3 regions of the Paenibacillus sp. IHBB 10380 genome follow, and region 2 is predicted to be linked to each of the others. Evidence: a T-box and tRNA genes for the amino acid it is inferred to sense, from the RefSeq annotation. Region 2 holds a T-box; the other regions hold tRNA genes.
The links. The T-box of region 2 lies ahead of leuS (leucine--tRNA ligase). A T-box ahead of a tRNA ligase gene usually reads a tRNA of that ligase, here a tRNA-Leu.

Region 1 (3,282 bases), 2.7 Mb from region 2:
TCTCAATCAGAACAAACGTATCTAATGACTGAGTGGAAAGTCCTCCTCGTTCAAGTAGTTTTTTTCCCATATCAGATTGCATAGAAGCGAAGTAGAACCTTACTTTTGGGTCTCTTTTAATAATAAACTTCGTTATTCCCTGACATAATAGACATACTCCATCTATAAGTACAATAGAACGTGAATCATCCTTCATCCTATTCTGCCCCCTCCTTCAAACAATATTCCAATATTCCAACGCTTAACTATATAAATATAGAAAAAAAGCGCAGGATCATCTCCCACGCTTCATATCTCTTTGCTTTTAATGCTACTGCTTACTTGGCAATAGCCTTGTCAATCCAATGGTTATCGTCGATTTGCTGCTGAAACACATCTGCGAAGCTATCCATGCATTTGCAAATGAAGTCTTTGCGGCATACAGGACAAGGTGTTTTTTGCAGTCTACTGATGTTAGTCATTTTCCATTCAGGATTTCGAGTGTAGAACGCACGACACACCGTTCCATCTGCCAGATTGATGATGAATTCATACAATCCATCCTTCTCATTGCTACTAGCTTCTGTCATGCTCGAAATAATCGGTCTGTAAGACATAAGTATCACCCGTTTATATTAAATTTGCTAACTAAGCCTTAGATCATCAACAAGTACTTAGACATTCTAATGAATTTTGGACATGATGTCAATTTATTATAGCATGTTCACACCATTAAACCGAATAATAACCTATATTAATTCATTCTAAAGACCTTTAGAAGGTCTTCTTTATCTGAAGTTAATCAATCCATGAAATTTCCACGAAACGGTTGACGATCTCCTTCAATCTCTATCCAGCAAGTATTGAATCTATTTCTAATTATTCAGACTTTTACTGGCTTACCGCGATATATTTTGATTGACTTCCACAATTGGTTGTATAAAATTAAATTATAAACAATATTATAAAGGAGGAATACAAGATGAGCATCTATGATTTCCAAGTGAATACCATTGCTGGTGAAGAGATCTCTTTATCGGAATATGAAGGAAAAGTATTACTTATCGTCAATACCGCAAGCAAATGTGGATTCACTCCTCAATACAAAGGCCTTCAAGAATTATATGAAAAATTTAAAGACCATAACTTTGAAATATTAGGTTTCCCAAGTAATCAGTTTAAAGAGCAGGAACCTGGATCAGCCGATGAAATTGAACAATTCTGTCAAATTAACTATGGCGTAACCTTCCCTCTTTTCGAGAAAGTTGATGTGAAGGGGAACACTGCTCATCCGCTTTTCCAATACTTATCTAAAGAAGCACCAGGTGTACTCGGTTCCAAAGCAGTCAAATGGAATTTCACTAAATTTTTAGTTGATAGTCAAGGGAAGGTTCTAGACCGTTATGCGCCAGCAACGACTCCTGAAAAAATTGAAAGTGTTATTGAAGGACTCCTAGAAGATTAAATTAATTATTACAATTCAATAAAAATATAACAAAAAACCCTTGCTAAATTAGCAAGGGTTTTTCACTTTCACTATGATGCGGTCGAGAGGACTCGAACCTCCACGGAGTTGCCCCCACTACCACCTCAAGGTAGCGTGTCTGCCATTCCACCACGACCGCAAATATTAAAGGCGATCATTAAACAACATTGATAATTATACATGTATTTTTTTTCAAAGTAAAGGGAGGAAAATAATTTTCAGTATATGTAAGTATAAATAACATTATTGGTTCTAAAATTTGTAATTTATCATATACATTGACATTATATGGTTCTTTGAGTAATATAAATCTACACATTAACTTCAACTTTTTTATATGTGTATATACATGTTATTTTATATAACTCAAAAAGGATATATATACTTATTGGGGGTGCGTTTTTTTTGGATAAAGGCAGGAAATTACTTGATTATGTACAACGATTAGATTCCTCCCTTTCAGTAGGTGGATTCAAACATACTCTCGAGTTGGAATCCCAAATGACAGAAGGAAATATCCAGAACTGCGATGATCTAGAATCATTCATGCGGGGCCAATTACCTAAACAATTACTTAGAAGAGATGGTTGGGCAATTAAGGAAATTTATGCAGCAGCAGATGGTAAGGATTCGCAGAGGATTGCTTTGATTGATAGAGCGGTCCAGGGTACAAGAAGTACCGATCAGGAAACGAATAACGCTCAGAGGTCAGGAAAACGACTCTTTAAATTAGCTCGTGCGCTATACCCTTGGATGGATTTCGATGAACTGGAACATTCCTTATATGATCACGATGCGGTCGGTTGTCTCACTACAATTCACGCTTGGATCAATAATAGGCTTCAAATTAATTGTGATCAGGCTGTACAAGGTTATATGTATTCTGCCGTTTCATCCTATGTCAGTAGAGCTTCTACCCTGATCCAACTGCCAAGAAAGGAAGCTGATCTTCTCACTCAGACCTTCATTGAGGAATTAGAACAAGAATGGCATTCCATTAAAAAGAACTCCCCTGAAGTACTACAGCACTCTCCAACAAGCTAGGAACGCACTCTCTACCCAAGCCATATCCATATAACCCAAGATGAAACGGATACCGTCCTTAATAGACCGATAACTATTTCAAGTAAAATATAATAAAGTATAGTTGAAACTAATACTTTATTATATTTTAAAAAAGGCACCCCTTTAACGTTAACGTGGGCGTGCCTTTTTTTGCATTATCCAACAAGTTAAGATTATTTTTTCAAGTTATGATTTCGTCTATAGTCTGTAAACTCAATATACAATTGGAGCTATTTAATTGCTGTAATTCATCTAACAAATAAATACCTCTGCCTTCCCTTAACAATCCATATTGAGGACCCTTCCCAAGAATAATCCAGTCTAGACTAACATCGAAATAGGCTACTATACCATAAAAAACTCACTCATTTTGAAAATAACCCCATTCATATGACAGGGAGCGATGATCTTTGTATAATTCTGATAATTCACTTTATCACGAAGTGATTTATTCTCTACAGCAAGGCATTGCTGTCATCGATACAGATGGTTACATCATTGCCACTAACCATGCTTGGAACCATTTATTAATTCAAAATGAAAGTCCCTCCGAGTTCGATTGGCATGGAATTAATTTCTTCCATCCTCATGATTACCTATCCCCCATGCAACAAAATCATCATATTCTAACAGCTAGTCTTCTATGTATTCTTCAGGGTCACCAATATTCTTATTCATATTTCTCAGATTCGAACCCTTCGAGGCTTTCTCCCCATCTGCGCTGTATGTAAGAGCATCCGAGATGAAGAGGA
Region 2 (3,282 bases):
CTGTAAAGTGAAACGCTGATCAGTTCTTATATAAGCTTGAGAGAGGGTTCCTGAATTATTCAGGAACCCTTTTTATTGATTAGGGATAAGTTACTAGAGCTGTTATAATATTAGAACTGAAGTATTCTCTTTAAGCAAATGTGTTAGAATATTAACAAATCTTCATAAATTGAGGTCGGGAGACGATATCATGGAACTCAAGAATAGAACAGCGATTATTACAGGTGCAGGTAAAGGGATTGGGCTTGCGATTGCAACCTCGCTTGCCCAAGAAGGTGTGCATCTTGGACTCATCGCAAGAACGGCGACTGATTTGGAAATGCTGCGGGACTCTTTAGTTGCCAAGTATGGTATTAAAGTTAGCATTGCGACAGCAGATGTGTCAGTGCAGAGTGATGTGGATACGGCTGTAGCAGCGCTTAAGGAGCAGTTAGGGACGATTGATATTCTAATTAACAATGCAGGAATTGCGGAGTTCGGCACGCTGCTTGAGATGGAGCCGGAAGTATGGGAAAGAATAATGCAGGTCAATTTGATGGGTACATATTATGTAACTCGTGCAGTGCTTCCAACGATGATCGAGCAGAATATGGGTAATATCATTAATGTGGCATCTACTGCAGGAGAGAAAGGATTTGCTACAGGTTCTGCGTATTGTGCATCCAAATTTGCTGTACTAGGCTTGACTGAATCCGTACTACAGGAAGTTCGCAAATTTAATATCCGTGTTGTTGCTCTAACTCCAAGTACTGTAAATACGGATTTAGCTCGTAATGCAGGTCTTAAAGTCGGAGATGAAGATCGAATGATGCAACCAGAAGATGTGGCTGAGTTAGCCTTGGCAACACTTAAGCTACCTCAGCGTGTTTTTGTGAAGACAGCAGGACTATGGACGACTAATCCACAATAAAAGGTTTATTGTATAGATTATAAACTAAATAAGCCTTGGACCCTTTGGTCCAAGGCTTATTTCAATCTGGCTTACGTTTTGAATCTTCCCAACCTCTAACGATGTTCGACCAGGTCAATAGCTCCTAACACGATGTGCGCGAGACCAAAACCTAGAGCTCCATACGCAGCAAGTTTATACTTGCTTCCAAGCAGTGCAGCGCTAGATGCAGATACTACAGTTCCAAGAACAGTAGGAATCATTCCTTCACGCATGTAATCACTCCCTTAGATTGAATTGGAAAGACAAATATTAGTCTTAGTCTAGAGGGGAGTATTTATGCATAAAAGTGATGTGTGCATATTCTCTTTATATTACATTCAAAGTTGAAGAGGATACGATCATTGACTTGATCGTGTTTATTCTATATAATATGTTCATTAAATTGAATATTTTAAACGTTGATGAGGAGTACTAATTTCGAAATATCACTCAGAGAGCCGACGATGGGTGCAAGTCGGTTGATAAATTGAAATGAACTTACCTCGGAGTCATGATATGAATGGAGAAGTTCCCGTGAAATATCATCGTTTTACCCACGTTAAGGGTGTAAAGTGAGTGGAGAACAAAGAATGTATTCCGCTAACTAGGGTGGTACCACGGGAATCAAACCTCTCGTCCCTAGCGATTATACGCTAAGGATGAGAGGTTTTTTTGATGGGTACATATTATGAATGGTCATTGTCCAGACACGCTACATACTTGATTATGTGTATGATTTCGAAGGAGGAGCAAAAGTAATGAGTGAACAACAACAGAATCATGGCTATCAGCCACAAACAATTGAACCGAAATGGCAACAGTATTGGGAAGATAATCAAACGTTTAAGACAGGTGAAGATCCAGAGAAACCCAAATTTTATGCATTGGATATGTTCCCTTATCCATCAGGATCGGGGCTACATGTAGGGCATCCAGAGGGATACACGGCAACAGATATCATATCACGGTATAAACGGATGCGCGGTTACAATGTACTTCACCCTATGGGCTGGGATGCTTTTGGATTGCCTGCTGAGCAGCATGCACTAGACACAGGAGAACATCCAAAGCATATTACGGTTAAGAACATTAACAATTTCCGTCGCCAGATTAAGTCATTAGGTTTCTCGTATGATTGGGACCGTGAGATTAGTACAACAGATCCAGAGTATTATAAATGGACACAATGGATATTCATTCAGCTGTATAACAAGGGGCTAGCTTACATAGCTGAGGTGCCGGTAAACTGGTGTCCTGCACTAGGTACGGTCCTTGCAAATGAAGAAGTTATAGATGGTCTTAGTGAGCGTGGAGGTCATCCAGTTGTTCGTAAACCGATGAGACAGTGGATGCTGAAGATTACAGAATACGCAGATCGTCTGTTGGATGATTTGGAGGAATTGGATTGGTCTGAGAGTATTAAAGATATGCAACGGAACTGGATTGGTAAATCCAAAGGTGCCGAAGTGAAATTTGATATTGAAGGTCATGATGCTCAATTAGCGGTCTTTACAACTCGACCGGATACTTTATTCGGCGCAAGTTACTGTGTTCTAGCTCCAGAGCATGAATTCGTGACTAAGATTACAACAGAAGAGCAACTGGCAGCAGTAGAGGCCTATAAGACTCAGGCTTCGCACAAGAGTGATCTGGAACGTACGGACTTAGCTAAAGATAAGACGGGTGTATTTACAGGAGCCTATGCTATTAACCCAGTGAATGGAGCAAAAGCGCCGATCTGGATCGCAGATTATGTTCTTGCCGGATATGGAACTGGCGCTATCATGGCTGTACCTGGACATGATTCCCGTGACTGGGAATTTGCCAAACAGTTCGGACTAGAAATCGTGGAAGTGGTTAAAGGCGGTAATATTGAAGAAGAGGCTTATAGTGGAGACGGAGAACACGTGAACTCCGAATGGCTGAATGGGCTGCAGAATGTAGAGGCTATTGCAAAAATGATAGCTTGGCTAGAAGAGAACGGTAAAGGTCAAGGCAAAATAACATATCGTCTGCGTGATTGGTTATTTAGCCGCCAAAGATATTGGGGAGAGCCTATTCCAATCCTTCATTTAGAAGATGGAACAATGAAGACCGTTCCCGTGGATCAATTACCGCTTGTCCTACCTGATGTAGATCAAATCAAGCCATCAGGTACGGGAGAGTCACCTTTGGCTAATGTACTTGATTGGGTAGAGACGACTGACCCTGAGACGGGAATGAAGGCTCGTCGCGAGACGAATACCATGCCTCAGTGGGCAGGAAGCAGCTGGTATTACCTGCGCTTTATTGACCCGCACAATAATGAAGAGCTATGTTCCAAGGAGAAGCAAAAGCAGTGGCTTCCTGTA
Region 3 (3,282 bases), 2.4 Mb from region 2:
TGCTATTCATTGATGACATCATTGCTAACGGAGATGCAGCTCGTGGATTGATCAAAATTATTGAGCGTTCTGGTGCTGAATTAGTGGGTGTTGGAATTGTGGTGGAGAAATGTTTTCAAGCGGGAGCGCGGACTATTCGTGAACAAGGAATTAAATTGGAATCTCTTGCGCGTATACAATCTTTAGAGAATGGTACGATAACTTTTGCGGAGTAAGGGACGCTGGAGTGCGCCTATTTTTGCATAATGGCTTTCCAGCTTTATGGTTTTAGCTTATAATATAAAGTGTAAGAAAGAGAGAGGAGGCAACACAATGGGGAAAGAACCGGTAACAGAACAATTCTTCATCGATAAGTTGGCCGCTGCTAAGGGTCATTTTGAACGAGCACTAGATTGCAAACATACAGAATTTGATGATCTATATCCCTATATGCTTGAGCACCCTCAGTTTTTTTGGTATAAACGTTATGTCGCTTGGTCCGAATTATTGACCATTGTGGGATTATGTGAGGAACTCGTCTTTTCGTGGAAAGAAATGTTCACTTCTCAACAAGTGGAGTACTTAAATAGTCGAGTGATGTCTGCTACTGTGCTTGATTTCTGGTTCGAAACCAATGATAGCAAAGAACATGCACAGCGGTAAAACTAACTTCAAATATACGAGCTACTTTTCAAATATTAGAACATGAAGATATGACCTAAATGCATCTGTTTAGGTCTTTTTTTAATAATAAATATGTAATTATTTTGCTACAAGGAGGATTTATTCTAGAGATGATAACGGATGAACAATTGGATGCTTATCGTGTAAATGGAGACAAGATTAGAGTGGTCCGTGATGGGCTGGAGAGTAATGATGTGAAGGGCATTGTAGTGGCGTGGAACAGTGAGTTGGTTATGATTCGTCGGCAGAACCGTAGAGTCGTCAAGCTAGATCGAAGTTATTCTTATCAGTTATTTACGGAACCAAGGGTTAGTCCTGTAGAATAGAGATAGATCATTGTTGGGATAATAGGACACAGTAGAATGGGCGTTAAGTCGTTCAAGTCTATAAATTCGAGAGGATGTGTCCGAAGCCATGGAAATAATGAATGACAAAATAAAAATGTATAAGAACGAAATGACCCATTTGGAGGACAACCTACCTGACGTCACGAAGTCTTACCATGAATTTACGGGGCAATGTTTCCAAGAAGGAGCATTAGACGCTAAGACTAAGCAATTGATTGCTCTAGGAATTGGGTTGTTCACCAACAATGAAGTGTGTACATTCTATCATGTACAGGAAGCGCGTGCTAAAGGTGCTACTGATGCTGAGATTATGGAAACAGTCGCGGTAGTCGGTGCTGCTGGAGCAGGTCATGCGTTCGCACAAGGTGTAACTCGAGTTCAGAAGGCACTGCATTAAAATATGATGATAAAAGGGACGCCCTAAATTAATCTAGGGTGTCCCTTTTATCATCATATGATGCGGTCGAGAGGACTCGAACCTCCACGGGGGTTAGCCCACACGGACCTGAACCGTGCGCGTCTGCCAATTCCGCCACGACCGCAAATGGCGCGGGTTTACACCGCTTTCCTTGTGCGTTATATTCCTAGACGCTCGCACGGATATTTCGGAGGCGCTTGCGGAAGGCTTACGAAAAGAATCCGTAAACAGACTTCACGTTGTGCTTCAAAATAAATCTGTGCGTACTCAATCTACGCAATAAATATAATAACACGCGTTGTTAGGCGTAGTCAATCTCCTTCCAAAACTGTCACATTCCTTGATTCAGGTGAAGAGATGCCGTAAAAACTACATATTTATCCACTCCCATATTTATTAATTCTCAGCATACATATTTAGCTCCTCTTACTCAAACACTGACTTCATAAGATAAAGAGGGAGTGGTCTGATGAAATCCGCGTGTGGTTTGAGAAGATATCTTAAAGTTGTACTATTGTGGTGTAGTATAAGTGTGACTTGGAGTTATTCAGCATATGCATTTGAGCCTAGCAGAGCGCAGGATTCTAATCTTCCACAACATAAAGTAGCTGTCATTATAGATGATTTTGGTAATGGGCAAAAGGGCACAGAGGAAATACTGTCTATGCCTGTGAAGTTAACCGTGGCTGTCATGCCATTCTTAAAAACAAGCCATAGTGATGCTGAATTAGCTCACAAGCAAGGCCATGACGTTCTCGTGCATATGCCAATGGAGCCTAAACAAGGGAATGTAAGTTGGCTGGGACCCGGAGCGATTACTTCCAAATTAAGTGATGCAGAAATTCGTAAACGTGTAGAAGATGCCATTGATGATATTCCCCATGCGATTGGTATGAATAATCATATGGGTTCGAGAATAACGGGGGATGAACGAATTATGTCCATCGTACTACAGGTCTGCAAAGAAAGAGGACTACTCTTTGTTGACAGCCGTACGAATTACAGATCTGTAGCCGGCAAGCTGTCCGCTAAAATAGGCATGCCTGCAATAGAAAATAACATTTTTCTAGATGATGTCCATACCCGTAGTCATATTACCAAACAATTGCAGGCTGTTGAGAATTGGGCAAAGGAACATCAAATCTGTGTCACGATTGGACATGTCGGTACTCAAGGTGAAAAAACAGCCGCAGTGTTGAAAAATCGCATCCCTGAAATGAAGCAACGCGTTCAATTTATTGGGATTAGTGACCTGGCTAAGGCTAATTGGGGCTGGAGTCCTACCCCTATATTTCCGTCAAATAACCAATAATACCTGCGGTGATCGATTCCGCGATGATTAATTGTTGACGGGGATTAGTGAGCATTGCTCGGTCCTGTGGATTGCTTAGGAAACCAGTCTCAACGATGACAGCGGGGTCTTTAACATAATTGAGTATATAAAAAGGTTTACCTAACTTAGGTTGCTGATGAGTCCCATAAAGTCGGTTAAGTTGCTGCTGGATGGCATCAGCTAAAAGGTAACTTCGACCTTCATTCTGGTGAAGAACGAGGGGACCTCTTTTGGCAGGTGATTTACCCCAGTTCACGTGTAGACTAATTACGAGTAATGTTGGAATCTGACGACTTAGCTCCTTGCGCTGTGCCAAGTCGCGTAGATGACGTGAGGAGCTGCGTAGCCAATTGTTATCGTCACTTAGGGCATAATCGTTAGAGCGATTCAGTATGGCATAATACCCTTTGCTCTTCAGCAGCATGAACACTTTAAGTGCGATTTTCAAATTAATATCTTTCTCAACAATTTGCTGAAAAGATGTGCCTCCGTCAATACCGCCATGACCTACATCGATGAGT

Region 1: it has a tRNA-Leu gene. The T-box ahead of leuS (leucine--tRNA ligase) is inferred to sense a tRNA for this amino acid. The anticodon was not compared.
Region 3: it has a tRNA-Leu gene. The T-box ahead of leuS (leucine--tRNA ligase) is inferred to sense a tRNA for this amino acid. The anticodon was not compared.

Annotation. Positions count from the first base shown of each region.
Region 1 is NZ_CP010976.1:3,779,301-3,782,582, forward strand. Features, by position in the region: gene UB51_RS17025 (thiol-disulfide oxidoreductase DCC family protein) at 1-196, opposite strand, end outside; gene UB51_RS17030 (hypothetical protein) at 318-596, opposite strand; gene UB51_RS17035 (glutathione peroxidase) at 962-1,444, shown strand; tRNA gene UB51_RS17040 (tRNA-Leu) at 1,522-1,604, opposite strand; gene UB51_RS17045 (urease accessory protein UreF) at 1,871-2,509, shown strand; gene UB51_RS17050 (hypothetical protein) at 2,941-3,261, shown strand.
Region 2 is NZ_CP010976.1:738,100-741,381, forward strand. Features, by position in the region: gene UB51_RS03155 (class I SAM-dependent DNA methyltransferase) at 1-11, shown strand, start outside; gene UB51_RS03160 (3-ketoacyl-ACP reductase) at 191-910, shown strand; gene UB51_RS03165 (hypothetical protein) at 1,006-1,164, opposite strand; T-box leader at 1,342-1,575, shown strand; gene leuS (leucine--tRNA ligase) at 1,690-3,282, shown strand, end outside.
Region 3 is NZ_CP010976.1:3,174,338-3,177,619, reverse strand. Features, by position in the region: gene UB51_RS14070 (xanthine phosphoribosyltransferase) at 1-215, shown strand, start outside; gene UB51_RS14065 (hypothetical protein) at 313-642, shown strand; gene UB51_RS14060 (hypothetical protein) at 774-989, shown strand; gene UB51_RS14055 (carboxymuconolactone decarboxylase family protein) at 1,078-1,407, shown strand; tRNA gene UB51_RS14050 (tRNA-Leu) at 1,469-1,552, opposite strand; gene UB51_RS14045 (divergent polysaccharide deacetylase family protein) at 1,898-2,740, shown strand; gene UB51_RS14040 (N-acetylmuramoyl-L-alanine amidase) at 2,715-3,282, opposite strand, start outside.